Regions from separate parts of the Pseudomonas kulmbachensis genome, predicted to be linked through region 3. Evidence: predicted binding sites of a transcription regulator. Region 3 holds the regulator's gene; each other region holds the start of a gene.
What was found. The regulator sigma-54, encoded in region 3, starts transcription at its own class of promoters, with help from an activator protein. The targets are predictions, from matches to a motif close to ANTGGCATNNANNTTGCTNT.
Positions count from the first base shown of each region.

Region 1: a site for sigma-54 is predicted at 4,709-4,728, ahead of U5A05_RS16485 (flagellar basal body rod protein FlgF). Genes of this name have one in related genera too.
Region 2: a site for sigma-54 is predicted at 2,343-2,362, ahead of glnA (glutamate--ammonia ligase). Genes of this name have one in related genera too.

Region 1 covers NZ_OY817088.1:3,551,248-3,561,428, reverse strand. Annotated here, with positions in the region: gene U5A05_RS16505 (amino acid aminotransferase) at 225-1,421, opposite strand; gene U5A05_RS16500 (4a-hydroxytetrahydrobiopterin dehydratase) at 1,421-1,777, opposite strand; gene phhA (phenylalanine 4-monooxygenase) at 1,827-2,618, opposite strand; gene U5A05_RS16490 (sigma-54-dependent transcriptional regulator) at 2,954-4,513, shown strand; gene U5A05_RS16485 (flagellar basal body rod protein FlgF) at 4,783-5,523, shown strand; gene flgG (flagellar basal-body rod protein FlgG) at 5,569-6,354, shown strand; gene flgH (flagellar basal body L-ring protein FlgH) at 6,379-7,074, shown strand; gene U5A05_RS16470 (flagellar basal body P-ring protein FlgI) at 7,089-8,198, shown strand; gene flgJ (flagellar assembly peptidoglycan hydrolase FlgJ) at 8,209-9,465, shown strand; gene flgK (flagellar hook-associated protein FlgK) at 9,476-10,181, shown strand, end outside.
Region 2 covers NZ_OY817088.1:5,048,003-5,058,183, reverse strand. Annotated here, with positions in the region: gene U5A05_RS23045 (cupin domain-containing protein) at 240-632, opposite strand; gene glnA (glutamate--ammonia ligase) at 838-2,244, opposite strand; gene thiI (tRNA uracil 4-sulfurtransferase ThiI) at 2,578-4,032, shown strand; gene typA (translational GTPase TypA) at 4,173-5,996, shown strand; gene U5A05_RS23025 (YkgJ family cysteine cluster protein) at 6,195-6,632, opposite strand; gene U5A05_RS23020 (glycogen/starch/alpha-glucan phosphorylase) at 6,898-9,345, shown strand; gene U5A05_RS23015 (class 1 fructose-bisphosphatase) at 9,588-10,181, shown strand, end outside.
Region 3 covers NZ_OY817088.1:4,335,613-4,345,793, forward strand. Annotated here, with positions in the region: gene U5A05_RS20060 (KpsF/GutQ family sugar-phosphate isomerase) at 214-1,188, shown strand; gene U5A05_RS20065 (KdsC family phosphatase) at 1,188-1,712, shown strand; gene lptC (LPS export ABC transporter periplasmic protein LptC) at 1,721-2,293, shown strand; gene lptA (lipopolysaccharide transport periplasmic protein LptA) at 2,280-2,810, shown strand; gene lptB (LPS export ABC transporter ATP-binding protein) at 2,810-3,535, shown strand; gene U5A05_RS20085 (RNA polymerase factor sigma-54) at 3,774-5,267, shown strand; gene hpf (ribosome hibernation-promoting factor, HPF/YfiA family) at 5,343-5,651, shown strand; gene ptsN (PTS IIA-like nitrogen regulatory protein PtsN) at 5,664-6,128, shown strand; gene rapZ (RNase adapter RapZ) at 6,131-6,988, shown strand; gene U5A05_RS20105 (HPr family phosphocarrier protein) at 7,004-7,276, shown strand; gene U5A05_RS20110 (ZIP family metal transporter) at 7,490-8,386, opposite strand; gene U5A05_RS20115 (superoxide dismutase) at 8,414-9,025, opposite strand; gene U5A05_RS20120 (DUF2753 domain-containing protein) at 9,027-9,476, opposite strand; gene U5A05_RS20125 (class II fumarate hydratase) at 9,504-10,181, opposite strand, start outside.

The DNA of each region.
Region 1 (10,181 bases), 780 kb from region 3:
CTGGGGGGATTTGTATCGAGTTTTTCATGCGGCGGCTACAAGGCAAGCAAAATCCCCGTAGCAGCTGCCGAAGGAACGAGGCTGCGTCCGGCGACGCAGTCGACGTAAACCCGGTGAACTCGATGTATCTGAAACACCAAGGCTCAATGGTTTTGCGACTGCTGCGCAGCCGGACGCAGCCTCGTTCCTTCGTCAGCTGCTACGGATTTCAGATGTGTCGAAAGTCAGTGAGTACACACCTGCGCAATTGCCTTGGCCAGCAGGCTCAGGCGGGTGCCGTCTACTCCGGCCATGTTGGCGCGACCGGAACCGACCATGTACACGCTGTGTTTCTCGCGCAACAACTGGACTTGCTCCTGAGTCAGGCCGGTGTACGAAAACATCCCGCGCTGCTGATTAATATGCGCGAAGTGCTCAGCCAGCCCGAATGGCGCCAGTGCTTCTACCAGACCGCTGCGCAATTGCGCTATCCGGCTGCGCATGGCTTCCACTTCTTCGATCCACACGCTTTTGAGCTGTGCATCGCCGAGGATCGTCGCCACCACTGCCGCGCCATGATCCGGCGGGTTGGACCACAGGTTGCGCGCCAGATAAGCCAACTGACTGCGGATGTCCGTCAGCTTTTCGGCATCATGGGCACACACAATCAAGGCGCCGACACGTTCGCGATACAGGCCGAAGTTCTTCGAGCACGAACTGGTGATCAGGACTTCCGGCAGCTCACGGGCAAACAGGCGAGTCGACCAGGCATCTGCTTCCAGTCCATCGCCGAAGCCTTGGTAGGCGAAGTCGATCAACGGCAACAGTTCGCGGCGGCGTACTACGTCCAGTACCTGCAGCCAGTCAGCCTGGGACAGGTCGAACCCGGTCGGGTTGTGGCAGCAAGCGTGCAGCAGCACCACATCGCCTTTTGGCGCGTGTTCCAGCGCTTCGAGCATCGCAGCAACGTTGAGCTTGTTGTCGCTGCCCACGTACGGGTAGTGGCTGATCTTCAGCCCGGCAGCGGCAAAGATGGTTTCGTGGATCGGCCAGGTCGGATCGCTCAGCCAGATGCCACGGCCCGGCAGGCATTGTGCGATAAAGTCGGCGCTCAGGCGCAACGCGCCGGTGCCGCCCGGAGTCTGGGTGGCGCCTGCACGTTTGCCCGCCAGCAGGGGCGAGTCCTCACCCAGTACCAGTTCGCTGATCAGTTGCCCGAAACGGCTGTCGCCATGACCGCCGATATAGGTTTTGGTCTGCTGCTGGTCTACCAGGCGCTGTTCGGCCTGTTTGACCGATTGCAAGATCGGCGTCAGGCCATTGGCGTCTTTATAGACGCCCACGCCCAAGTCGAACTTGTCGGGGTTGTTGTCCTGCTGGTAGGCGTCCATCAAACCAAGAATCGGGTCGCCCGGTACCCGACCAATAGCGGCAAAGTGCATTACTTGCGGCCTTCGGCGGTTTTTGCAACTTCGTCAGTGCGCGCGGCCATGATGAAGTCGTTGCGGTGCAGGCCTTTGATCGAGTGGCTCCACCAGGTCACGGTGACCGAGCCCCACTCGGTCAGCAGGCCTGGGTGATGGCCTTCAGCCTCAGCGATTTCGCCCACGGCATTGGTAAAGGCCAGTGCGAACTTGAAATTCTTGAACAGAAAGACCTTTTCCAGCTGCATGACGCCGTCGCGAACTTCGATGTTCCAGTCGGGGATCTGTTTGATCAGCATCGGCAGTTCTTCGTCGCTGACCTGTGGAGCATCGGCGCGGCAGGCTTCGCAGTGGGCTTGGTTCAGTGCGTTCATGGTGGATTCCTGAATTCGGTTTTTATTGATGTAAGTATAAAAAGTCGGGTTAAGCCGCTTTGGGTTTAGGCGCGAACTTTGGCGCGTGCAGGCCCATTGTCATGCCTTTTTCGACCATGCCCATAATGTCTTCGTGGGCCAGGTCAAACAGTCGCTTCAAGTCCGGCAGGACAAAATACAGCGGCTGCAAAATATCGATGCGATACGGCGTGCGCATGGCTTCCAGCGGATCGAACACCTGATGTTCCGGTTCTGACGACAGGCTGTAAACCGTTTCTTTGGGCGATGAAAGAATCCCGCCACCATAAATGCGCTTGCCTTCAGGGGTGTCGACCAGGCCGAACTCGATGGTCATCCAGTACAGGCGGGCCAGATACACGCGCTGTTCCTTGCTCGCTTGCAGCCCCAGCTTGCCGTAGGTGTGGGTGAACTCGGCAAACCACGGGTTGGTCAGCAGCGGGCAATGGCCGAAGATCTCGTGGAAAATATCGGGCTCTTGCAGGTAATCCAGCTCTTCGGGGGTGCGAATAAAGGTCGCTACCGGGAACTGCTTATTGGCCAGCAATTCGAAGAAGGTCTGGAAGGGGATCAGCGCGGGTACGCGGGCAACTTGCCAGCCGGTGGTGGCGCCCAATACCTGATTGATTTCGCTCAGTTGCGGGATTCTGTCGTGGGGCAGGCCAAGCTTCTCGATGCCTTGCATGTACTCAGGGCAGGCGCGGCCTTCCAGCAGTTTCAACTGACGGGTAATCAGCGTGTTCCACACCGCGTGTTCTGCAGGTGTGTAGTCGATAAAGCCATTGGCATCCGGCTCACGGGCGACGTATTTCGTTTGCTTCATGGGGCTCTCCGCAAGGAAATCGTTTTTATTATTCGGCGTTGTTGCGATGCCTTAGTGATACCCCAAGTGATTGCGTCGTACAGCTAGCCTTAAGCCAGTAATGCTGGGATGATGCGTCTAATTCGTAAAGTAATCGTTACGATGTGATGGTTGCTCTGTCATTGCTGAGTAACCGACAGCAAAACTGTCACAAAATCGTGACGATGAAATGCCACTGAAGTAGGAAAACTTCTCTGTGGGAGCGAGCCTGCTCGCGAAAGGCGCTCTTGAGGCCTTCGCGAGCAGGCTCGCTCCCACACTGGATCTCCATTGTTAGTTATTCCCGAGCCCTGCCCATGCGCATCAAAGTCCACTGCCAAAACCGGATTGGCATTCTTCGCGACATTCTCAACCTGCTGGTTGCCTATGGCATCAACGTCAAGCGGGGCGAGGTGGGGGGCGATCAGGGCAATGCGATTTACCTGTACTGCCCAAATTTGATCAACCTGCAATTCCAGGCCCTGCGTCCGAAGTTTGAAACCATCGCCGGGGTATTCGGAGTCAAGCGCGTAGGTTTGATGCCCAGCGAACGCAGGCATATGGAACTCAATGCCTTGCTCGGGGCGCTGGAGTTTCCGGTGTTGTCCATTGATATGGGCGGTTGCATCGTTGCCGCCAACCGTGCCGCCGCGCAGTTGCTCGGGGTTCGTGTCGACGAGGTGCCGGGGATTTCCCTGTCGCGTTACGCCGAAGATTTTGACCTGCCCGAACTGGTGCGGGCCAACAAGTCGCGGATCAATGGCTTGCGGGTCAAGATCAAGGGGCTGGTGTATCTGGCGGACATTGCACCGCTGCAACTGGAGCACGATGAAAGCGAGGCGATGGCGGGCGCAGTCCTTACCCTGCACCGCGCTGACCGCGTGGGCGAGCAAATCTACAACGTGCGCAAACAGGAGTTGCGCGGTTTTGACAGTATCTTCCAGAGTTCGAAAGTCATGGCCGCCGTGGTGCGTGAAGCCCGGCGCATGGCGCCACTGGACGCGCCACTGTTAATAGAAGGCGAAACCGGGACCGGCAAGGAGCTGCTGGCCCGCGCCTGTCACCTGGCCAGCCCCCGTGGCCAGTCGCCATTGATGGCGCTCAACTGTGCTGGCCTGCCCGAGTCGATGGCCGAAACCGAGCTGTTCGGTTATGGCCCCGGAGCGTTTGAAGGGGCGCGCGCCGAAGGCAAACTCGGCCTGCTGGAACTGACAGCGGGCGGTACGTTGTTTCTCGATGGTGTGGGTGAAATGAGCCCGCGTTTGCAGGTCAAACTGTTGCGCTTTTTGCAGGACGGCTGCTTCCGGCGTGTCGGCAGCGATGAAGAGGTGTATCTGGATGTGCGGGTTATGTGCGCCACCCAGGTCGACCTGTCCGAGTTGTGTGCCAAAGGTGAGTTCCGCCAGGACCTTTACCACCGGCTCAACGTGCTGTCGCTGCACATCCCGCCGCTGCGTGATTGCCTGGACGGACTTGAGCCTTTGGTCGAGCATTTTCTGGATCAGGCCAGCCGACAAATCGGTTGCCCGCTGCCGCGTCTGGCGCCTGCGGCCATGGATCGCCTGAGCCACTACCACTGGCCGGGCAACGTGCGCCAACTGGAGAACGTGTTGTTTCAGGCGGTTTCGCTGTGTGATGGCGGGATGGTAAAGGCCGAGCATATTCGCTTGCCGGATTACGGCGTACGCCAGCCGTTGGGTGAGTTTTCGATGGAGGGCGGCCTGGAGCAGATTGTCGGGCGTTTCGAGAAGGCGGTGCTGGAGCAGCTGTATTCCGAGCACCCGAGCAGCCGATTGCTGGGCAAGCGGCTGGGGGTTTCCCACACCACCATCGCCAACAAACTGCGCGAGCACGACATTATCAAGACGAAGCAGTAGAACCGTGGGAGCGTTGTCTGCTCGCGAACGGCCTTCGCGAGCAGGCTCGCTCCCACAGGTTGTGCGTTGTCTGGCAGACCATGCCTTGCCGCTACCGGCAGAACCCCGCCGTATTTACGTCTTTTCCCTTTCTCGCCTCGTCCGCCAATCTCCCTCCAGCCCGGTCAAACCGGCCTTTCCCACCGTCAAAAAATAGTTGGTGCGCAAATTGCTTTAACCACCGCAGTACAGCGGTGGGCGGCAAGCGTCCGTCAGACAGAGGAAAGACTGTGGACAAGTACCTTTATGTGGCAATGACCGGCGCCAGTCAGAACGCACTGGCGCAAAAGGCGCATGCCAACAATCTGGCGAACATCTCGACCAACGGTTTTCAGCGTGACCTGGAGCAGGCGCGTTCGATGCCGGTGTTTGGCGACAGCTTTCCGGCGCGGGCCTTTGCCCTGACTGAGCGCCCGGCAACCGATTTCAGCCCCGGTGCCATGATCGAGACCGGCCGTGACCTGGATGTGGCCGTGTCCGGCGATGGCTGGCTGGCCGTGCAGGCTCCTGACGGCAGCGAAGCCTATGTGCGCACCGCGAGCATGAACGTGGACGCCCTTGGCATGCTGCGTGCTGGCAATGGCATGCCGATCATGGGCAACGGTGGGCCGATTGCAGTGCCGCCCCAGCAGCAGATCGAGGTTGGTCAGGACGGCACCATCAGCATCCGCGCCCAGGGCGAAGGCCCACGCGTCATGGCGCAAGTGGACCGGATCAAGCTGGTCCAGCCGGACTTGAAAACCATGACCAAGGGCCTGGACGGCTTGATCCACACCAGCGACGGCCAGCCTGCTGTGGCAGATGCCAACGTGCGAGTGGTCTCGGGGTTTCTGGAGGCGAGCAACGTCAATGCCGTCGATGAAATGACCTCGGTGCTGGCACTTTCCAAGCAGTTCGAGCTGCACATCAAAATGATGAACACCGCCAAAGAAGACGATCAGGCCATGACTCGCGTCTTGTCCATCAGCTAATTACTTGAACGCAGCGCCGAAAAACCGGCGCGCGAGGAGAGCACCATGCTTCCAGCACTGTGGGTTGCAAAAACCGGTTTGGCTGCACAAGACACCAACCTGACCACCATTTCCAACAACCTGGCCAACGTGTCGACCACCGGTTTCAAACGTGATCGCGCCGAGTTCCAGGATTTGCTCTATCAGATCAAGCGCCAGCCTGGCGCCCAATCGACCCAGGACAGCGAGCTGCCTTCGGGTCTGCAAGTGGGCACCGGGGTGCGCATCGTCGGCACGCAAAAGAACTTTGCCGCCGGTAGCCTGCAAACCACTGATCAGCCATTGGATATGGCGATCAATGGCCGGGGCTTTTTCCAGATCATGCAGCCCGATGGGACTACGGCCTACAGCCGCGACGGTACATTCCACCTGGACTCTAACGGCCAGATCGTCACCGCCAGCGGTTTTGCCTTGGAACCGGCGATTGTGGTGCCTGCCGATGCGCAGACCTTCACCGTAGGCCAGGACGGCACCGTGTCGGTGACGATTGCCGGTAACCCGGCCGCGCAGGTGATCGGCAACGTGCAGACCGCCGACTTTATTAACCCGGCCGGTTTGCAGTCCCAGGGCGGCAACCTGTTCCTGGAAACCGCCTCCAGCGGCGCACCGCAAATTGGTACACCTGGCCTCAACGGTTTTGGTCTGACCATGCAAAGCATGCTGGAGACCTCGAACGTCAGCACCGTGGAAGAAATGGTCAACATGATCACCACTCAGCGCGCCTACGAGATGAACTCAAAAGTGATCTCCACCGCTGACCAGATGTTGTCGTTCGTTACGCAAAACCTGTAATTACGTGAAATAGCGGGAGAGCTCATGAAGCGCTTGTTTTCTGTTCTGGCACTGGGCGCCATTACCTTTGTGGCCGGTTGCGTCAGTCCGCCACCGCGGCCTAACGATCCGTACTACGCCCCTGTACTGCCGCGCACGCCGCTGCCGGCAGCGGCCAACAACGGCTCGATTTACCAGGCCGGTTTCGAGCAGAACCTGTACAGCGACCGCAAGGCGTTCCGCATTGGCGACATCATTACCATCACCCTGAACGAGAAGACTCAGGCGAGCAAAAACGCCAACTCGGCGATCGGTAAAAACAGCAACACCAGCATCGGCCTGACCTCGTTGTTCGGCAGCGGCATGACCACCAATAACCCGCTGGGCGGTGGCGACCTGAGCCTAAACGCCGGTTACAGCGGCAGCCGTGCGACCAAGGGCGACAGCAAGGCCGGGCAGGGCAACAGCCTGACCGGCTCGGTCACTGTGACCGTGGCCGACGTGTTGCCCAATGGCATCATCGCCGTGCGCGGCGAGAAGTGGATGACCCTGAACACGGGTGACGAGCTGGTACGCATTGCCGGTCTGGTGCGGGCGGATGACATCTCCACCGACAACACCGTGTCTTCGACCCGCGTGGCCGATGCGCGCATTACCTATTCGGGGACCGGCTCGTTTGCCGATGCGAGTCAGCCAGGCTGGTTCGACCGCTTCTTCCTTAGCCCGTTGTTTCCTTTTTAGTGATGAACTTCACCATGCCCAACCTCAAGCATTTGCTGGCAGCCGTATTGCTGTTGTCGACCTCCCTGGGCGCCCATGCCGAGCGGTTGAAAGACATCGCCAGCATTTCTGGCGTGCGCTCCAACCAATTGATTGGTTATGGCCTGGTGGTCGGGTTGAATGGTACGGGCGACCAGACCACGCAAACCCCGTTCACCCTGCAGACCTTCAACAACATGTTGTCGCAGTTCGGGATCAAGGTGCCGCCGGGCTCGGGCAATGTGCAGCTCAAAAACGTTGCGGCAGTGTCGATCAGCGCCGATCTGCCCGCATTTGCCAAGCCGGGGCAGGTGATCGATATCACCGTGTCCTCAATCGGCAACTCCAAAAGCCTGCGCGGCGGCACGCTGCTGCTGACACCGCTCAAGGGTATCGATGGCAATGTGTATGCGGTCGCCCAGGGCAACCTGGTGGTTGGCGGCTTTGACGCCGAAGGCCGCGACGGCTCGAAAATCACCGTCAACGTTCCGTCTGCCGGGCGCATTCCGGGTGGTGCATCGGTTGAACGAGCAGTGCCGAGCGGTTTCAATCAGGGCAACAGCCTGACTTTGAACCTCAACCGCTCGGACTTCACCACGGCCAAGCGGGTAGTGGACAAGATCAACGACCTGCTCGGCCCTGGCGTAGCACAAGCGATTGATGGCGGTTCGATCCGCGTGACTGCGCCGCTGGACCCAAGCCAGCGTGTCGATTACCTGTCGATCCTGGAAAACCTTGAAGTCGATCCGGGGCAGGCGGTGGCCAAGGTCATCATCAACTCGCGCACCGGCACTATCGTGATCGGCCAGAACGTCAAGGTTTCGCCAGCCGCCGTGACTCACGGCAGCCTGACCGTGACCATCACCGAAGACCCTATCGTCAGCCAGCCGGGCCCATTGTCCAATGGCGAGACGGCCGTGGTGCCGCGCTCGCGCCTTAACGCCCAGCAGGAAGCCAAGCCAATGTTCAAGTTTGGCCCGGGCACTACGCTGGATGAAATCGTGCGTGCGGTGAATCAGGTGGGTGCGGCGCCAGGGGACTTGATGGCGATTCTCGAAGCGCTGAAGCAGGCTGGCGCCCTGCAAGCCGACCTGATCGTGATCTGAGGCCGACGTCATGGACATGCGTAAGAGTGGAGTAGTCAGTGGCAGCGATTCCGGGGCGTTTACCGACCTTAATCGGCTGAACAACCTGAAGGTCGGCGACCGCGAAAGCGACGCGAATATGCGCAAGGTTGCGCAGGAATTTGAGTCGCTGTTCCTCAACGAAATGCTCAAGTCCATGCGCTCGGCAAACGAAGTGCTGGGCAAGGACAATCCGCTCAACACCCCTGCGGCCAAGCAATATCAGGAAATGTACGACCAGCAACTGTCGGTGACCCTGTCCCGCCAGGGCGGCGGTATCGGCCTGGCCGACGTATTGATGCGCCAGATGTCGAAAAACAAATCCGCAGTGCCGGGGGAGGCTACGGCCATCACGGCGCTGAACACCGAAGTCAAAACTCCGGCAGTCACTAGCACGGACAGCCCCTTTGTCCGCTCCAGTGGCCAGCGTGCGCTGTGGGCCTCGCGAGTCGCCGTCGCGCCGACTGCGGCAGAGGGCGGGCACAAAAACGATATGGCCATGCTCAATCAGCGGCGATTGGCATTGCCGAGCAAACTCACGGATCGCCTGCTGGCCGGGATCGTGCCGTCAGCCGACCCTGCGCGCTCGACCCTTAATACCGGCAGCGTGCCGGGGCGTACCTCGCCGGGGCTGGATGCGGTGCTCAAGGGCGGCCGCCAGCCGATGCTCAGCGCCAGCGGCGCGCATGGGCGGATGCAGATTTACGGGCGTGCCATAGCGCAGCCACCACTGGCTCCGGCCAAGCAAGCGTTCGGCTCTCCGGATGCGTTTGTCGCCACCATGCTGCCGATGGCCCAGCAGGCCGCCGCCCGTATCGGTGTCGACCCGCTGTATCTGGTGGCGCAAGCGGCACTGGAAACCGGCTGGGGCAAATCGGTAATGCGCCAGCAAGATGGCAGCAGCAGCCACAACCTGTTTGGCATCAAGGCCACCGGCAGTTGGCAGGGCGCGCAGGCGCGGGCTATTACCAGTGAGTTCAAGGGCGGGCAGATGGTCAAGGAGACAGCGGACTTCCGCTCCTACGATTCGTATCAAGACAGCTTCCACGATCTGGTCACGCTGCTGCAGAGCAACAATCGTTATAAAGAAGTGCTCAACGCTGCCGATAAACCGGAGCAGTTTGTGCGCGAGTTGCAGAAGGCCGGTTACGCGACCGACCCTGAGTACGCGAGCAAGATTTCGCAGATAGCCAAGCAAATGAAAACCTACCAGAGCTACGCCTCGACGGGTTCTCTCACGAATTTATAAGGTTTGAACCATGGCGAGTTTGATCAACATCGGGATGTCGGGGCTGAACGCCAGCCAGGGCGCATTGGCGACGGTCGGCAATAACATTGCCAACGCCAATACCTCGGGCTATTCGCGTCAGCAAATCGTCCAGGGCAGTGGCGCTTCGCAGCAAGTGGGCGGGGTGTTTATCGGCACCGGCACCACCCTGGCTGACGTGCGCCGGGTGTACAACTCCTACCTCGACGCCCAGTTGCAAACCACCACTTCGCTCAATGGCGATGCCCAGGCCTATCTCGATCAGATCGGCACGGTCGACAAACTGCTGTCGGATAAAAATACCGGTGTTTCGGCCGCGCTCAGCAGCTTCTTCAGTTCGCTGCAAACCTCTGCCAGCGCGCCCGGTGATGTGTCGGCACGCCAGCTGCTGCTGACCAGCGCACAAACCCTGAGCAACCGTTTCAACTCGATCTCGTCCCAGCTGAACCAGCAGAACGAAGGCATCAACAGCCAGTTGGACACCCTGACCTCGATGGTCAATCAGCACACGGCCACCATTGCCTCGCTGAACAAGCAGATTGCCCAGGCGACTACCGCCGGCAACACGCCAAACAACCTGCTGGATGCGCGCAACGAAGCCGTACGCACCCTTAACGAATTGGTCGGAGTGAGCGTTCAGGAACACGACAACGTTTACGACATCACCCTGGGCACCGGTCAGGCGCTGGTGCAGGGCA
Region 2 (10,181 bases), 710 kb from region 3:
AACAGCTACTGCACCAATATAGTGCATTGAGGCTGAATAGATTCAGTCCCTTCAAAATACCAGCTGTACGGCAATATTGTTCAGTCACTCTGTGGGAGCGATCTTGTTTGCGAAGGTCGTGAACAATACCGCGCGCTTGCTGGATAACCGTGGCTCTTGGGACCTTCGCGAGCAAGCTCGCTCCCACAGTTGGGCTGATCAAGTGGGGCAGCTCCAGGGAAGAGCTACCCGCGAGGTGCTTACCGGGACAGGGGCATGCCGCTGCCACCGGCATAAAATACGATCAGCTCAACGGGCTTGTTACCGCTGGTTCCGCGGTGGGAGGTCTGCACTACTTCGGGCAGGGCTTCACCTGGGCGTACGGTGATTTTTTGTTGGCTGTCCCTGGTTTCAACCTGCAGCTCGCCTGACAGCACATAGGCCACATTAGGCATGGGGTGCTCGTGCCAATTGAGTGTGGTGTTGGCGGGAATGGTGATTTTGACAACGGTAATTTCAGGCTGGCCGGTGGGGTACGGGGCGTAAGCAGTGCCATCCCAGGTTTCGCCGGTCTTGAGCAGCTGCTCAACCTGTACACCGGGTGGTTTGTTGCTGCACCCGAGCAACGCGAGGCAGGCGAGGGGCAGGAGCAAGGCTTTGAGGGTGTGTGTGCAGGTGTCATGGCAGCGTCCGTTTGAGAAGTCGGCTCAAACTACAGATCGCGCTTTGGGGTGGCTGTCAGGTGTGAGTGAGAAGTTGACCGGGTATTGCTGAGGCTGGTGTAAGACGTTGCGCATAAAAAAAGCCTCCCGTAGGAGGCTTTTTTCAGGTCACGCCGCTTGCGCGAGCGTTACTGGATCAGCAGCTGTAGTACAGCTCGTATTCCAGTGGGTGTACGAAGGTACGGACCTGGATTTCTTCTTCGCTTTTCAGGGCGATGTAAGCGTCGATGAAATCGTCGCTGAAAACGCCGCCTTTGGTCAGGAACGCACGACCTTTGTCCAGCTCTTCCAGGGCTTCTTTCAGGCTGCCGCAAACTTGTGGGATCTCTTTCGCCTCTTCAGGCGGCAGGTCGTACAGGTTTTTGTCAGCTGCATCGCCAGGGTGGATCTTGTTCTGGATGCCGTCCAGGCCAGCCATCATCAGTGCGGCGAAGCACAGGTACGGGTTAGCGGCTGGATCCGGGAAACGTGCTTCGATACGGCGAGCCTTAGGGCTGGACACGTAAGGAATACGGATCGACGCGGAACGGTTGCGAGCCGAGTAGGCCAGCATTACCGGAGCTTCGAAACCTGGTACCAGACGCTTGTAGGAGTTGGTAGCCGGGTTAGTGAAGCCGTTCAGGGCCTTACCGTGCTTGATGATGCCGCCGATGAAGTACAGGGCGGTGTCGGACAGGCCGGCATAGCCTTCGCCAGCGAAGGTGTTCTTGCCATCTTTGGAGATGGACATGTGTACGTGCATACCCGAGCCGTTGTCGCCGTACAGAGGCTTAGGCATGAAAGTAGCGGTACGGCCGTAGGCGTCTGCCACGTTGTGTACGCAGTACTTCAGGGTCTGAACTTCGTCAGCCTTTTTCACCAGGGTGTTGAACTGCACGCCGATTTCGTTCTGGCCGGCAGTTGCCACTTCGTGGTGGTGAACTTCGATGACCAGGCCCATTTCTTCCATGGCGTTGCACATGGAGGTACGGATTTCGTGGTCATGGTCGAACGGCGGAACAGGGAAATAGCCGCCTTTAACGCCTGGACGGTGGCCTTTGTTGCCGCCTTCCACGTCCTGGTCGGACATCCACGAACCTTGTTCGGAGTAGATCTTGAACATGGAGCCGGAAATATCGGACTTGAACTTGACCTGGTCGAAGATGAAGAACTCTGGCTCCGGACCGACGAAAACGGTGTCGCCGATACCGGTGGACTTCAGGTATTCCTCGGCACGGGTAGCGATGGCGCGTGGGTCGCGGTCATAGCCTTGCATGGTCGAAGGTTCGATGATGTCGCACACCAGAATCAGCGTTGGCTGTTCGGTGAACGGATCCAGAACGGCAGTGCTGTCGTCTGGCAGCAGGATCATGTCGGACGCTTCGATGCCTTTCCAGCCAGCAATGGAGGAGCCGTCGAACATTTTGCCATCGATGAAGAAGTTTTCATCGAGCGCATCACGGGCCGGCATGGTCACGTGGTGCTGAGTGCCTTTGGTGTCAGTGAAGCGCAGATCAATCCACTTGACGTCATGATCTTTGATGAGTTGAACCGACTTCGACATAGTGTCCTCCGGGGTGGCTTAGGGCTTGGTAGTGGAGAGCCCTTGATAAGTGGTTGATGCCGGCGCGAATACTCTGCCAAGGCAACCTGCCTCACAAGGGAGCAAATTGCATGCCAGTGCCCCGACTTGGGTTTTATGCCCCAATCTCAAGCAGGTTAGCGTCGCAGACTACCGATTAGCGGCGTTTATCGCACTCAAATGAAGCGAAATCCGGGGTTTATGTTCCATTTTGGTGCGTTGAAAACCGTTTGTACGATAACTGGTTAAACCTTGAGCAATTTCCGCTATAATCCGCGCCCCCCTTTTTTGGCAGGCTGCTCGCGCGCTGTTTTCATGAAACTAATCGTTAAAGTCTTCCCCGAAATCACTATCAAGAGCCGTCCGGTTCGGATGCGTTTCGTCCGTCAATTGGCTAAAAACATCCGTACTGTGCTCCGCGATCTGGACCCGGCTGTGGTGGTGACGGGCGTGTGGGACAACATCGAGCTGCAAACGCGCGTAAGTGACCCTAAAGCCTTGAAAGACATGACCGAGCGCCTGAGCTGCATGCCGGGCATCGCGCATTTCCTGCAAGTCGACGAGTACCCTTTGGGCGACTTCGATGACGTCGTTGAAAAGTGCAAAATGCACTTCGGCGATGCGCTGGCAGGCAAGATCTTTTCCGTACGTTGCAAACGCGGTGGCAAGCACCCATTTACCTCGATGGAAATCGAGAAATACGTCGGCAGCAAGCTGCGTCGTGAGTGTGGGGCGGCTGGAATTGATCTGAAAAAGCCGGAAATTGAAGTCCGCTTCGAAATTCGCGACCAACGGTTGTTTGTGATTCACAGCCAGCACGACAGCATTGGCGGCTTCCCGCTGGGCTCTCTGGAACAGACCCTGGTGTTGATGTCCGGTGGCTTCGACTCCACAGTTGCGGCCTACCAGATCATGCGTCGCGGCCTGATGAGCCACTTTTGCTTCTTCAACCTCGGCGGGCGTGCCCACGAACTGGGCGTGATGGAAGTCGCGCACTATATATGGAAGAAGTACGGCAGCTCGCAGCGCGTGCTGTTTGTCAGCGTTCCGTTCGAAGAGGTTTTGGGCGAAATTCTCGGCAAAGTCGATAACAGTCATATGGGTGTCATTTTGAAGCGTATGATGTTGCGCGCAGCGACCCGTATCGCTGAGCGGCTCGACATCGAAGTACTGGTGACCGGTGAAGCGATTTCCCAGGTTTCCAGTCAGACGCTGCCCAACTTGTCGCTGATTGACTCGGCTACTGACAAATTGGTGCTGCGCCCGCTGATTGCGAGCCACAAGCAGGACATCATTGATCAGGCGGTTGAAATCGGTACGGCCGATTTTGCCAAGCACATGCCTGAATATTGCGGGGTTATTTCGGTTAACCCCAAGACCCACGCCAAACGCAACCGCGTGGAGTACGAAGAACAACAGTTCGATATGGCCGTGCTTGAGCGAGCGCTTGAGCAGGCCAAACTGGTGCCGATTGATCGGGTAATCGATGAATTGGGCCAGGACTTGCAAGTCGAAGAAGTCAGCGAAGTGCTGGCGGGCCAGATCGTGATCGACATCCGTCACCCGGATGCTCAGGAAGATCAACCGCTGGAACTGGCTGGCATCGAAGTACAAGCGTTGCCGTTCTATGCACTGAACAGCCGCTTCAAGGAACTGGATGACACCCGTCAGTACCTGTTGTATTGCGACAAAGGCGTGATGAGTCGCCTGCATGCTCACCATTTGCTCAGTGAGGGACATGCCAATGTGCGCGTTTATCGACCGAGCTAAGAGCCCGGGGCTGTATGCCTGTGGCCTGCGTCACCGGCCCCCCGACGCCACCGTCAAGCTGTAACGGCTTGCACGGACTCTACTGTTAATCGCTGCCTGGACTCAGTCAGCACACCGAATCCTCTGATCGAGATACACAAGTGATCGAAAATCTACGTAACATCGCCATCATTGCTCACGTTGACCACGGTAAAACTACTCTGGTAGACAAACTCTTGCGTCAATCCGGCACTCTGGAGCGCAACGAGCTCAACGACGAGCGCGTGATGGACTCCAACGACCAGGAAAAAGAGCGCGGCATTACCATTCTTGCCAAGAACACCGCTATCAACTGGAACGGCTACCACATCAACATCGTGGATACCCCGGGCCACGCCGACTTCGGCGGCGAAGTTGAACGCGTAATGTCGATGGTTGACTCCGTTCTGCTGCTGGTTGACGCTCAAGACGGCCCTATGCCGCAAACCCGTTTTGTGACCAAGAAGGCTTTCGAAGCCGGCCTGCGTCCAATCGTGGTAATCAACAAGGTTGACCGTCCAGGCGCGCGTCCGGACTGGGTTCTGGATCAGATCTTCGACCTGTTCGACAACCTGGGTGCTACCGAAGAACAGCTGGACTTCAAAGTGGTTTACGCCTCGGCCCTGAACGGCATTGCCGGTCTGGAACACACCGACATGGCTGAAGACATGACCCCGCTGTACCAGGCCATTGTTGACCACGTACCAGCACCACAAGTTGACCGTGACGGTCCGTTCCAGATGCAAATCTCGGCACTGGACTACAACAGCTTCCTGGGCATTATCGGTGTTGGCCGTATCGCTCGTGGTCGCGTCAAGCCTAACACCCAGGTTGTGGCTATCGATGCTGACGGCAAGCGCCGTAACGGTCGTATCCTGAAGCTGATGGGTCACCACGGTCTGCACCGTATCGACGTTGAAGAAGCTTCGGCAGGCGACATCGTCTGCATCAGCGGCTTCGACCAGCTGTTCATCTCCGACACTCTGTGCGACCCACTGAATGTTGAAGCGATGAAGCCGCTGACCGTTGACGAACCAACCGTTTCGATGACCTTCCAGGTTAACGACTCGCCGTTCTGCGGCCGTGAAGGCAAGTTCGTAACCAGCCGTAACATCAAAGAGCGTCTGGACAAAGAACTGCTGTACAACGTTGCTCTGCGCGTTGAAGAAGGCGACACCGCTGACAAGTTCAAAGTGTCTGGCCGTGGTGAGCTGCACTTGTCGGTACTGATCGAAACCATGCGTCGCGAAGGCTTCGAAATGGGTGTTGGTCGTCCGGAAGTAATCATCCGCATGGTTGACGGCGTTAAGCACGAACCGTACGAAAACGTAACCATCGACCTGCCAGAAGAATCGCAGGGCGCAATCATGGAACAGATCGGTATCCGTAAAGGCGATCTGACCAACATGGTTCCGGATGGCAAGGGCCGTGTTCGTCTTGAATACAACATCCCTGCACGTGGCCTGATCGGTTTCCGTAACGAGTTCCTGACTCTGACTTCGGGCGCTGGCATCCTGACCTCGATCTTCGACCGTTACGACGTGATGAAGTCGGGCGACATGTCCGGCCGTCAGAACGGCGTTCTGGTTTCGGTTGCTACCGGTAAGGCTCTGACTTACTCGCTGGAAACCCTGCAAGCTCGCGGCAAACTGTTCCTGGGTCACGGTGAAGACGTGTACGAAGGTCAAATCGTCGGCATCAACAGCCGCGACAACGACCTGGGCGTTAACCCAACCAAAGGCAAGAAGCTCGACAACATGCGTGCTTCGGGTAAAGACGAAACCATCGCTTTGGTTCCGCCTATCCGCTTCACTCTGGAGCAAGCTCTGGAATTCGTACAAGAAGATGAACTGTGCGAAGTAACGCCTAAGTCCATCCGTCTTCGTAAGAAGATCCTGGGCGAAAGCGAGCGTACCCGCGCTGCGAAAAAATCCGGTAACAACTAAGTTATTTAGTTAGCCGTAAAAAAACGCCCCCGACCTTGCGGTCGGGGGCGTTTTTTTGTGCCTGTGTTTCTTGATATCTGAACTCTGTAGCCGCTGCCGAAGGCTATGATAAGGTCCGAAGGACCTTGGCTTTTCATCAAAACAGCAGGGCCGCTTCGCAGCCCATCGCAGCCTGCGGCAGCGGCTACACGATCTGTTTTAAAACACCATCAACTTTTCGCTGCTGTTCTTGCGCTCGACAGCTTTGGGCACGTAGGCGCAATACCCTGGACGCGGGCCCACTCTAGGGTGGTTGCGGCAGGTGTCCGGGCGGATTTCGTAGATGGTGCACATGCGCGACTTGCGATCCAGGTACAGGCAGTCGTTATTGCTCATGCGCTGCAGGGTGAAAATCCCGGACTTCTGATTGAAGCGCTCCACGATCCCTTCTTTTTGCAGGCGCTTGGCGATGTTCTTCGGCGGATCGCCCATCTCGAACTCGTCAACGATGCCGATGCGGATCAGGTCTTTGATCTTGACCTCGACCGGCAACGTGCAGCAGCTGGAAATGCAGGAGCCGCACATGGGCGCGGAGTATTTGGCCCAGGTATCGAGACGGTCGATTTCCGCGGCGGCGATCAGGTTGGACTTCATCAGGCTTGTATTCCAGCGTGCATCAGGGCGCGCGATCATACCGGGGTTGGCGAATGAGTGAACAACCATTTGCCGGTTTTTCGATCAGGGCCATGTTTTAAAGCGTTCAACTGCGTTTGCGCCTCGTTTTGGGGCATCGCTCACTTCGTCAGTTTTTTTAAATAAACTGTTCAAAAAAGCCCGAAACAAAGCATTTTGTTTGTGTTGAAGCGTCTAGGCTGACACCACTCGTTCTTCAAATCGTCCCATCTCGATTGAGGTTGTATCGATGCCCCAGGAACCGCTTGTTCGTGACGCACAGGTGGCGGCTTTCCGTGCCGCTGTAGTAGCCAAGCTGACTTACGCGGTGGGTAAGGACCCGGAACACGCGTTTGACCATGACTGGTTTGAAGCTATTGCTCTGGCCGCCCGCGACCATATGGTCGAGCACTGGATGGACCACACGCGACAGATTTATCGCAAGGATCAGAAGCGGGTGTACTACCTGTCGCTGGAATTCCTCATCGGTCGCTTGTTGTACGACAGCCTGAGCAATCTGGGGCTGCTGGAGGTGGCCCGCGAGGCTCTCACCGAGCTGGGGGTTGATCTGGAGCGCATCCGCCTGCTGGAGCCGGATGCGGCGCTCGGTAACGGCGGCCTGGGTCGATTGGCGGCCTGCTTTATGGAAAGCATGTCGACCCTGGGCATTGCCGCCCACGGCTATGGCATTCGCTATGAGCACGGGTTGTTTCGCCAGAGCATCGTCGACGGCTGGCAGCAGGAACAAACCGAAAACTGGCTCGACTTCGGCAACCCTTGGGAGTTCGAGCGCGCCGAAGTGCTGTATTCGGTCGGCTTTGGCGGCTCGGTTGAAACCAAACAGGATGATCAGGGCCAGTTACGGCAAATCTGGTGGCCAGGCGAGACGGTGCGCGCCATTGCCTATGACACGCCCGTCGTGGGTTGGCGCGGGGCCAGTGTCAACACGTTGCGCCTGTGGCGGGCGAGGGCGCTGCACGACTTGAACCTTGGGCGCTTCAACGCGGGTGACCATTTGGGTGCGGTGGCCGAAGTGGTGCGTGCTGAAAGTATCTCGCGTGTTCTGTACCCGGCTGATGGCAACGAAGCGGGGCAAGAGCTGCGCCTGCGCCAGGAGTACTTCTTTGTTTCGGCCTCGTTGCAAGACTTGCTGCGCCGCCACCTGCACGTCCATGAAACGCTGCTCAACCTGGCCGAGCACGTGTCGATCCAGCTCAATGACACCCACCCATCGATTGCGGTGGCGGAGTTGATGCGCATTCTGGTCGACGAACACGGCATCGAGTGGCATGCGGCGTGGCAAGTGACCGTCGATACCTTGTCGTACACCAACCACACACTGCTGCCCGAAGCGCTCGAAACCTGGCCCGTTGGCTTGATGGAGCGCCTGTTGCCGCGTCACATGCAGATCATTTACCTGATTAATGCGCACCATATCGATGCGCTACGGGCCAAGGGCATTCATGATTTTGACGTGCTGCGCGCGGTATCGCTGATTGAAGAGGATCACGGCCGCCGGGTGCGCATGGGTAACCTGGCATTTTTGGGGTCTCACAGCGTCAACGGGGTCTCCGGGTTACACACGCAGTTGATGCGCAGCACCGTGTTTGCCGAGCTGCACAAACTCTACCCGAACCGGATCAACAACAAGACCAACGGCGTTACCTTCCGCCGCTGGCTGTTCCAGGCCAATCCGCCGTTGACCGCGATGCTGGTGGATGCGCTAGGGGTCGATGTGCTCGATGAGACCGAGCACAAACTGATCAAACTGGAGCCTTTCGCCGAGCGCGCCGATTTTCGCAAGCGCTTCGCCGAACAGCGCCTGCAAAGCAAATGCACCCTGGCGGCGCTGATTTATGAGCGTCTGGGCATCGTGGTCAATCCTGAGGCGATGTTCGATGTGCAGGTCAAACGGATTCACGAGTACAAGCGCCAATTGCTCAACTTGATGCACACCGTGGCGCTGTATCAGGCGATTCGGGCGGAGCCAGGCAATCAATGGGTGCCGCGGGTGAAGATTTTTGCCGGCAAGGCGGCGGCCAGCTATGAGCAGGCCAAACTCATCATCAAGCTGGCCAATGACATCGCCCGTACCGTGAATAACGACCCCACCGTGCGCGGTCTGCTCAAGGTGGTGTTTATCCCTAACTACAACGTCAGCCTGGCCGAGAGCATCATTCCGGCGGCGGATTTGTCCGAGCAGATATCCACCGCAGGCTACGAAGCGTCCGGCACCAGCAACATGAAGTTTGGCCTTAACGGTGCGCTGACCATCGGTACGATGGACGGAGCCAATGTCGAGATGTGCGAGCGGGTCGGCGAGGACAACATGTTCATCTTCGGCCTCAGTTCGCAGCAGGTTGAAGCGCGCAAGCGCAATGGCGAGTTCCATGCGGCTCCGGATGTGGCTGCTTCGCATCGACTCAATGATGTGCTGCAGGCTATTCGTGGTGGGGTGTTTTCCCACGATGACCCGGCGCGTTACACCGGGCTGGTGGATTCTTTGATTGATTACGACCGCTTCCTGGTCTGTGCCGATTTTGATGCTTACTGGGATGCGCAGATGCGCGTGGAACATCTGTGGCAGGACAAGGATCAGTGGTGGCGTAAAGCCGTGTTGAACACGGCGCGCATGGGCTGGTTCTCATCGGACCGGACCATTCGTGAGTACGCGACTGATATCTGGAAAGCGTTGTAGGTTGCGCGGCCTTTGTAGCCGCTTCCGAAGGCTGCGATCGAGACCTCAGGGCCCGTGTTTTCAATAGCGAAGCCCCTGCGGGACTTATCGCAGCCTGCGGCAGCGGATACAGGTTTTACGGTTGATTTAAGGTTTCAGCAGAACTCGCTCTGTCGGTTCTGAGTCTGATTAGAAGATTTGCACCGCAACTCGCGTTAAACTGCGCGGGTTTTTCGCCCCCTCCCCATTGTTCGGAGCCTTACATGTCCCGCGTTACCCTGAGTCGCTATTTGATTGAGCAGACCCGCAGCAACAACACGCCTGCTGATTTGCGTTTCCTCATCGAAGTGGTGGCGCGTGCTTGCAAAGAGATCAGCCATGCCGTGTCCAAAGGCGCCTTGGGTGGTGTTCTGGGCAGCATGGGCACCGAAAACGTACAAGGTGAAGTGCAGAAGAAGCTCGATGTAATTTCCAACGAGATCCTGCTCGAAGCCAACGAATGGGGCGGTCACCTGGCCGGTATGGCGTCCGAAGAAATGGACAACGCCTACCAGATCCCGGGCAAATACCCGAAAGGTGCCTACCTGCTGGTATTCGACCCGCTGGACGGCTCGTCGAACATCGACATCAACGCGCCGGTGGGTACGATCTTTTCGGTACTGCGTTGCCCGAACGAATACCTGACTCAGAACGAGCCTTTGAATGAAAAGGCCTTCCTGCAGCCAGGCACCCAGCAGGTAGCTGCCGGTTATGCCATCTACGGTCCTCAGACCATGCTGGTACTGACCCTGGGCGACGGCGTTAAGGGCTTCACCCTGGACCGTGAAATGGGCAGCTTCGTACTGACCCACGAAGAC
Region 3 (10,181 bases):
CCGAACTGGCGGCGAACTATACCACCGCTCATAGTGACCGCCCAAGGCCGAAGGAGTGCCGGTTAAGCCTCAATACAGTGAAATAAAGAGGGTTTTTCTTAAATCACACGAAGTCTTTGCCTAAAGAGACAACAATGCACTGCGATCAAGCGTGAGGGATGCGCACATAACCGCTATAATCGTTGCCTTTTCTCAGGCTACCCGACTTCAACCATGAGCCAATCCAGCGACCTGATTCAATCTGCCCAACGCACTATCCGCCTCGAACTGGAAGCCGTAGAAGGTTTACTGGCACATATCGACGCAGATTTCGTACGCGCTTGCGAGATGATTTTGGCTAGTAAAGGCCGGGTAGTCGTGGTCGGCATGGGCAAGTCAGGGCACATAGGCAACAAGATTGCCGCCACCCTGGCCAGCACCGGCACCACGGCTTTTTTCGTTCACCCGGCAGAAGCCAGCCACGGCGACATGGGCATGATCACCCGCGATGACATCATCCTCGCACTGTCCAACTCCGGCTCAACCGCCGAAATTGTCACCTTGCTGCCCCTGATCAAACGCCTTGGCATCAAACTGATCAGCATGACCGGCAATCTAGAGTCGCCACTGGCCAAGGCCGCCGACGTCAGCCTTGACGCACGCGTAGCCCAAGAGGCTTGCCCGCTGAATCTGGCACCGACCTCCTCCACCACGGCAACCCTGGTTCTGGGCGATGCACTGGCCATTGCACTGCTTGAAGCCCGCGGTTTCACAGCAGAAGACTTTGCCTTTTCCCACCCTGGTGGCGCCCTGGGCCGTCGCTTGTTGCTGAAAGTCGAAAACGTCATGCACTCTGGCGACGAGCTGCCGCAGGTACAGCGCGGCACGCTGCTCAAGGAAGCGCTGATGGAAATGACCCGCAAGGGCCTGGGCATGACCGTGGTCGTTGAAGAAGACGGCCGCTTGGCCGGAATCTTTACTGACGGCGACTTGCGTCGCACCCTGGACCGTGAGATCGATATCCGCAATGCAACCATCGATGCGGTCATGACCCCACACGGTAAAACCGCCCGCGCTGACATCCTGGCGGCCGAAGCCCTGAAAATTATGGAAGACCACAAAATCAGCGCGCTGGTTGTTGTCGACAAGGAAGACCGCCCGGTTGGTGCCTTGAACATGCACGATCTGCTACGCGCAGGAGTAATGTAATGACCCAGGAACTTCTCAAGCGCGGTAAAAACATCAAGCTGGCCATTTTCGACGTTGACGGCGTTTTGACCGACGGCCGCCTGTACTTCCTCGAAGACGGCAGCGAGTTCAAGACCTTCAACACCCTCGACGGCCAGGGCATCAAGATGCTGATGGCTGCAGGAGTCCAGACCGCGATCATCAGCGGCCGCAAAACCCCGGTGGTCGAGCGCCGCGCGCAAAACCTGGGTATTCCACACCTGTATCAGGGTCGAGAAGACAAATTGGTCGTGTTGGACGAGCTTCTTGGCCAACTCAACCTAAGCTATGAACAGGTCGCCTATCTGGGCGATGATCTGCCTGACTTGCCGGTCATCCGTCGTGTCGGCCTGGGCATGGCGGTGGCCAATGCCGCTGGCTTTGTTCGCGAACACGCCCATGGCGTTACTCAGGCACGTGGTGGCGAAGGTGCCGCCCGCGAATTCTGCGAGCTGATTCTGCGTGCCCAGGGCAGCCTGGACGCAGCCCACGCCGCCTACCTATAGAGCTTTATATGCTGAGCAAAAAGATTCGCCACATTCTGCTATTCGCGGTCATTGCTTCGCTGTTTGCGGCAGTTGGCTACTGGAATATCAGACCGGAACGCTTTCTCGACACCCCTGCCGTGGCTGTTGATGAACAGGCTATCGACTATTACGCCGTCAATGCACGCAGCCTTCAGTACTTGCCAGACGGCAAGCTGCAATACGAGATGACCTCCGACAAGCTTGAACATCTTAAAGCGTCGGAAGTCACTCAACTGACCCGCCCCGACATGCAAATGTATCGCGGCACGGCATACCCATGGCACGTGCAGAGCGAGCGTGGCGAAGTCAACCCGGACGGTACGCAGGTCGAGCTGATCGACTCGGTGCGTGTTGCCCGCACCGACGAGAAGAACCGCAGCACCGTTATTACCAGTACCCGCATGACTGTATTCCCGCAGAAGCAATATGCGCAGACCGAGCGAGACGTTAGAATCGACGGTGCTGGCGGCGTAACGACCGGCAAGGGCATGAAAGCATATTTGAAAGACGGCAGGATGGACCTGCTGTCCAACGTAAGAGGACAGTATGAGTCTCGTTAAAACCCTCCCTTTATTGCTCAGCTTGAGCGCAGCACTGGGAAGCGTGAGCGCCTGGGCTCTGCCGAACGACAACGAGCAACCTATCCGCATCCAGGCCAACGAAGCCCAACTGGATGACAAGCAAGGCGTTGCCACCTACAAGGGCGATGTAATCATCACCCAGGGTTCGATGAAAATCACTGGCAACACCGTCACCATTACTCGCAATAGCGCGGGCGAGATCGACGTGGTTACTTCCGTCGGCAACCTGGCTTACTTCGAGCAACTGCAGAAAGCCACGGACCCCAAGCCGGTTCAGGCTTATGCCGTTACCATTCAATACCATGCGCCGCAAAACCGCATCGTGCTGATCGACAAGGCTAAAGTCATCAACGACGGCAACACCACCGAAGGTGAAAAAATCATCTACGACACGGTGAAACAAGTCGCCAGCGCCGGTCGCGCCAATGGCAGCCAGGTCACAGCACCTCGCCCACGCATTGACATGGTGATCCAGCCCAAGAAGAAGGCCCAGTAATGGCAACTCTGAAAGCCCAGCATCTGGCCAAAAGCTACAAGAGCCGTCAGGTAGTACGTGATGTCAGCCTGTCGATCGACAGCGGGCAAATCGTGGGCTTGCTCGGCCCTAACGGCGCGGGCAAAACCACGTGCTTCTATATGATTGTCGGCCTGGTACATGCCGATCAGGGCCGCGTCCTGATCGATGACCTGGACGTCAGCCATGAGCCGATGCACGGTCGCGCACGCGCCGGTATTGGTTACTTGCCGCAGGAAGCCTCGATTTTTCGCAAGCTGTCGGTAGCCGACAACATCATGGCGATCCTCGAGACCCGCAAGGAACTCGACAAGGCAGGTCGACGCAAAGAGCTGGAAAGCTTGCTGCAAGAGTTCCACATCAACCACATCCGCGACAACCTGGGCATGAGCCTGTCGGGCGGCGAGCGTCGCCGAGTAGAAATTGCCCGGGCACTGGCCACCGCCCCCAAGTTCATCCTGCTCGACGAACCCTTTGCCGGGGTTGACCCGATCTCGGTCGGCGACATCAAGCAAATCATCTACCACCTCAAAGCCAAGGGCATTGGCGTACTGATCACTGATCACAACGTGCGCGAAACCCTCGACATCTGCGAAACCGCTTATATCGTTAACGACGGCCAACTTATTGCCGAAGGTGATGCTGAAACGATTCTTGCCAACAAGTTGGTGAGAGAAGTGTATCTGGGCAATGAATTCCGCTTGTAAGGCCAGGATATAGCGTGTTGCCGGAGCGCCAAGGACAGAAAAAAGTCCGCATGATTTTTATTATCCAGGCGCTCGATGGGGAGCGCTCTCGATTAGTTGCGCAAGCAAAAAACTAATCTGAGCACCCCCTAGGCAAACGCATCGGTTTCAGGCATATAATTTGCTTATGTTTGGCGCTCACGCGCCCTGTAGTGGATGGCGCCATGTGCGCCGGCGAATAAGGTGTTAAGCCCCTGCCATGAAACCATCGCTAGTCTTGAGAATGGGCCAGCAGCTGACGATGACACCTCAGCTGCAACAGGCCATCCGCCTGCTCCAATTGTCGACCCTCGACCTGCAACAGGAAATCCAGGAAGCCCTGGAGTCCAATCCGATGCTCGAACGCCAGGAAGAAGGCGACGACTTCGACAATGCAGACCCCCTGGCCGACAACATCGAGCAAAAACCCAATACCGACGTTCAGGAACCGACTTACCAGGAATCTGCGCAAACTGTAGATAACCTGGACGAAGGCGACTGGAACGACCGCATTCCCAATGAACTGCCAGTCGATACCGCCTGGGAAGACATCTACCAGACCAGCGCCAGCAGCCTGCCAAGCAACGACGATGACGAGTGGGACTTCACCACCCGCACCTCTGCTGGCGAAAGCCTGCAAAGTCACCTGCTGTGGCAATTGAACCTGGCACCGATGTCTGACACCGACCGACTGATCGGCGTGACCCTTATCGACTGCATCAACAACCAGGGCTACCTGGACGAAACCCTCGAGGAAATTCTCGAAGCGTTCGATCCGGAACTGGACATTGAGCTCGATGAAATCGAAGCCGTTCTGCACCGCATTCAGCAATTCGAGCCATCTGGCATCGGTGCGCGCAACCTGGGCGAGTGCCTGCTGCTGCAATTGCGTCAGCTCCCGGCCAAGACACCCTGGCTGAACGAAGCCAAACGCCTGGTCACTGACTACATCGATCTGCTGGGCGCGCGCGACTACAGCCAACTCATGCGCCGCATGAAGCTCAAGGAAGACGAGCTGCGCCAGGTCATTGAGCTGGTGCAAAGCCTCAACCCGCGCCCTGGCTCGCAAATCGAGTCCAGCGAAGCCGAGTACGTCGTACCTGACGTGATCGTACGCAAGGACAACGAACGCTGGCTGGTAGAACTCAATCAAGAGTCCGTGCCACGCTTGCGGGTCAACCCGCAATACGCGGGTTTCGTGCGCCGCGCCGACACCAGTGCCGACAACACCTTTATGCGCAACCAGTTGCAGGAAGCACGCTGGTTCATCAAAAGCCTGCAAAGCCGCAACGAAACCCTGATGAAAGTGGCTACCCAAATCGTCGAGCATCAGCGCGGCTTTCTGGAATATGGCGACGAGGCCATGAAGCCGTTGGTACTGCATGACATCGCAGAAGCTGTCGGCATGCACGAATCAACGATTTCGCGAGTAACTACGCAGAAATTCATGCATACCCCCCGCGGTATTTATGAGCTTAAGTACTTTTTCTCCAGCCACGTCAGCACCTCCGAAGGCGGCGAATGCTCCTCCACCGCGATCCGTGCCATCATCAAAAAACTGGTTGCGGCTGAAAATCAGAAAAAGCCGTTGAGTGACAGCAAGATCGCTGGTTTACTGGAGGCACAAGGTATTCAGGTAGCCCGTCGCACCGTCGCCAAGTACCGCGAATCCCTAGGGATAGCGCCTTCAAGCGAACGTAAGCGGTTGATGTAAGCCACGGACCCCAGCGTTTCAGTGGCAGGCTGCTCGGCCTGCCGCTTTATGCAATGGCATCAAAGGAGAAACTGTATGCAAGTCAACATCAGTGGACACCAACTGGAAGTCACCGAACCGCTACGCGCTTACATCGGCGAAAAACTCGACCGACTGGAGCGTCACTTCGACAAGATTACCAACGTACAGGTAACGATGGCGGTCGAAAAACTTAAACAGAAGATCGAAGCCACCTTGCACATCCATGGAGGAGAAGTCGTTGCCAACGCCGAGCATGACGACATGTATGCCGCCATTGATCTGCTCACTGACAAGCTTGATCGCCAACTGAAAAAGCATAAGGAAAAGACCCAAAGCCTGCTCCAGGGCGCGACCGGTCGTTAATACTCCCTACCCATGATCCGACTTGAAAGTATCCTGACCCCCGGCCGTTCCTTGGTGAACGCGCCGGGCGGCAGTAAAAAGCGCGCACTCGAACACATTGCCAACCTGATCAGCCGCGAAGTGCCTGGTCTCGAAATGCAGGATGTTTTTGAGAGCCTTATCGCCCGTGAAAAACTGGGTTCTACCGGTTTTGGTAACGGCATCGCCATACCCCACTGCCGCCTCAAGGGCTGTGAGTCGCCAGTCAGCGCCTTGCTTCACCTCGACGCCCCTATAGATTTCGACGCCATCGATGGCGCGCCGGTCGACCTGCTGTTCGTTTTGCTGGTGCCAGAAGCGGCAACCGATGCACACCTGGAACTGCTCCGGCAGATTGCCAGCATGCTCGATCGTAAAGACGTTCGCGAAAGACTGCGTAACGCATCCAGCAACGAAGCGTTGTATCAGGTTGTTCTGGACGTACAGAACGGTCATTAATCATGCGCTTAGTAATTGTCAGCGGACGCTCCGGCTCCGGTAAAAGTACAGCCCTCGCCGTCCTTGAAGATAACGGCTTCTACTGCATCGACAACCTGCCAGCCGGCTTGCTGCCGGAACTGGCCGAGCGTGCGCTGATTCACACCGAATTGGCGCAGCCGCTGGTGGCCGTATCGATCGATGCGCGAAACCTGCCGAGCCACTTGTCACGTTTCCCCCAACTGCTTGAAGAGGTTCGTAATCGGCATATCCAGTGCGATGTTCTGTACCTGGACGCCGACGAAGAAACCTTGCTCAAGCGCTTCTCGGAAACACGTCGCCGTCACCCGCTCAGCAGCGCAAGCCGCTCACTTGCCGAAGCTATTCGAGACGAAACCCAACTGCTCGGGCCAATTGTTGACCTCGCAGACCTGACCATCAACACCACCAATCTGAACTTGTATCAGTTGCGTGACACCATCAAGTTGCGCCTGCTGAACAAGCCTGAACCCGGCACTGCCTTTTTGGTTGAGTCGTTTGGCTTCAAGCGCGGGATGCCAGTGGATGCTGATCTGGTCTTTGACGTACGTTGCCTGCCTAACCCGTACTGGAAACCCGAGCTGCGCGAGCAATCGGGACTCGACCAACCGGTTGCCGACTATCTGGCAGCACAACCCGATGTCGAAGAGATGTTCCAGGATATCTCCAGTTACCTGTTGAAGTGGCTACCGCGTTTTGCTGCCAGTAATCGTGCCTATGTAACGATTGGTATTGGCTGCACGGGCGGGCATCACCGCTCGGTGTACCTGACCGAACGCTTGGGCAAATGCCTGCAAGAAACTCTGAAGAACGTCCAGGTTCGCCACCGCGACCTTACTTGAAGGATCTACCCCGCGATGCCTGTACTGGAAATTGAAATCATCAACAAACTGGGCTTGCACGCCCGGGCATCAGCAAAGTTCGTCGGTATCGCAGGGCAGTTCCCATGTCAGATCCGGGCGGGTCGTACTCCTGAATCAATGGTAGATGGCAAAAGCATCATGGCCATGATGATGCTCGCTGCGGGCAAGGGAACCACCATCCACCTGATGACCGAAGGTGAGCAGGAGCAGGAAGCTCTGGATGCACTGGCCAAACTGATCAACAACTTCTTTGATGAGGGTGAGTGAGCAAAGCGACGCAATTGCTCGTAGCAGCTGACGAGCTCCACGAGGCTGCGTTCGGCGATGCAATCGTCGTAAACCCGGTATACGCGATTTATCTGAAACACCAAGGCTGAATGGTTTTACGGCTGCTTCGCAGCCGAACGTAGCCTCGTTCTACTCGTCAACTGCTACAGGAGTTTTGCTCGCCTTGTCGCCGGCGAGGAACGAAGGCTGCGACTACGCCCCAAGCGCCGTATCCATCACCATCATCAGGCAAAAGCCAACACACAACCCCAGGCTCGCCAGTTTTTCGTGACCATTGCGCCGCGACTCCGGGATCACCTCCTGCGTGACCACCAACAGCATCGCCCCTGCCGCCAATGCCAGCCCCAACGGTAACAACACCTCAGCCAGATTGACCAGCCAAGCGCAGAGCACCGCGAACACCGGCTCAACCAGACCGGAGGCTGCGCCAATCAGGAACGCCTTGACCCGCGACATGCCCGCCCCTGCCAGCACCAAGGCAATCACCAGCCCTTCAGGCACATCCTGCAAGGCTATGCCCATCGCCAGGCTATCGGCATCAGGCATACCGCCCCCCGCCGACACCCCGACCGCCATGCCTTCGGGAATGTTGTGCGCCACAATCGCAATCACAAACAACCAGATCCGCGGTGCAATAACCGGCTCGCCTGGGCGGCTGGCGAACACCTCCGGCCCGACACCCGAGACCTTGCGATCCACCAGAAACAGGCAGAAAGCGCCCAGCATGATGCCCAGACTGATCAGCCCGCTGGAAGACCAGGGCGACAACCCCAGGCCTTGAGCGGCAGCAATCCCCGGCACAATCAGCGAAAAGGCCGTGGCCGCCAACATCACCCCGGCACCAAAGCCAAGTAAGGTATCGCTGACCGCCACCGGCATTTTACGAATGACCAATACCGGCACCGCACCCAATGCAGTGCCCAGCGCACAGAGCGAACCGCCCTGCAGCGCCCGCAACAGTTTCGGCTCCAGATCCAGCCAGACCAAACCCTTGGCTACCAGCAAGGCTGTGCCCGCCAGTAGCAAGAGCGTGCCGAGGGCATAGCGAAACATCCGCACGCCACCTACCGCCAATATTTGCGTGCCCATAATCCGCCTGAATCCTTTTGAGTGGGCTCAGCCAATCGCTGCTTGATAGCGACGCGCCACTTCAGGCCAATTAATCACGTTGTAAAACGCATTGATGTATTCCGGGCGACGGTTTTGATAGCGCAGGTAATAGGCGTGCTCCCATACGTCCAGCCCGAGAATCGGCGTATTGCCATTCATCAACGGACTGTCCTGGTTACCACTGCTCTCGATCACCAGTGTTTTTTGCGGGGTCACACTCAGCCAGGCCCAGCCACTACCAAAACGAGTCAGCGCTGCCTTGGTGAAGTTCTCCTTGAAGGTCTCCAGCCCGCCCAGTTGCTGATCAATCGCCTTGGCCAACTCACCTTCGGGCTTGCCACCGCCTTGAGGGCTCATAACTTCCCAGAACAGCGAATGGTTGGCATGCCCGCCACCTTGGTTAATCACCGCTGCCCGCAGCTTTTCGGGCAACTGATTAACACTGGCCACCAGTTTTTCCACAGGCCACTGGGCCCACTCCGTGCCCTCCACCGCCGCATTCAGGTTGTTGATATAGGTCTGGTGATGCTTGGTGTAGTGGATTTCCATGGTTTGCGCATCAATGTGCGGCTCGAGCGCGTCGTAGGCATAAGGCAAGGCAGGCAAGGTGTAAGTCATATCAATGTGCTCCCAAGTGATGGCCGCTAACTGTCGAATATTCATGGCTGCTCTGAGCCAGGTTGCTTTTGAGTAAAAGATTGGAGCGCGGGTACTCACCGTGCTCACTGATAAAGTTCAAAAGCTCAACATAGGTTTTACTGCTCTGACGCAACGCTGCTTCACGCAAGGCCGACGACAGGCGAGCGTTCTGCATGGTTTGCAATAAACGCTGGTGGATCGCGCAGAGGTACTCGACGCTCTCCTCCGGCTGGTTGAGCCGCAGGTGCAGATCCGCCAGGTTGTGGTGCGAAATGACACAAGCCGCTACTGCTTCGTCGGCATCACTCCAGCGCTCGAACAGAACTTGTGCCAGCGCCAGCGCCTGCAAGTAATGCTCCCGCGCATCGACCAGCTCGCCCTCGGCGAAACAGCGATTGGCTCTTTCGATCGTGCGTTTCCAGTGTTCCATGTGAGCCTCCAAAGCAGTGTCGATGCGTTAAACGCCGCCTGCAGTCAACTTCTCGGGGTCGAGCAAGACCTCAAGCTGGCTGCGTGGCAGGTCGGTGTATTCGAGGGCCACATCAATCACCGGGCGGCCTTGTTGATAGGCGGTCTTGGCGATTTCGGCAGCCTTCTGATAACCAATGATCGGGTTCAGGGCCGTCACCAGAATCGGATTACGCGCCAGCGCTTCTTTAAGCTTGCCCTCGTTGACCTTGAAACTGGCGATGGCCTTGTCGGCCAACAGGCGGCTGGAATTGGCCAGCAGCTCGATGCTGCTCAACAGGTTCTGGGCAATTACCGGCAACATCACGTTCAGTTCAAAGTTGCCGGACTGCCCCGCGATAGTGATCACCGTGTCGTTGCCGATCACTTGAGCTGCGACCATTGCCGTGGCTTCCGGAATCACCGGGTTGACCTTGCCCGGCATGATCGAAGAGCCCGGCTGCAAGGCCTCAAGCTCGATCTCGCCCAGGCCTGCCAAGGGACCTGAGTTCATCCAGCGCAGGTCGTTAGCAATTTTCATCAGCGAAACCGCAGTGGCCTTGAGTTGCCCCGACACCGACACGGCCGTGTCCTGCGAGCCAATCAAGGCAAACAGGTCTTTGCCCGGAGTGAATTTCACCTGGGTCAGGGCCGTGAGCTGCTGACTGAACAAAGCGGCAAACTGCGG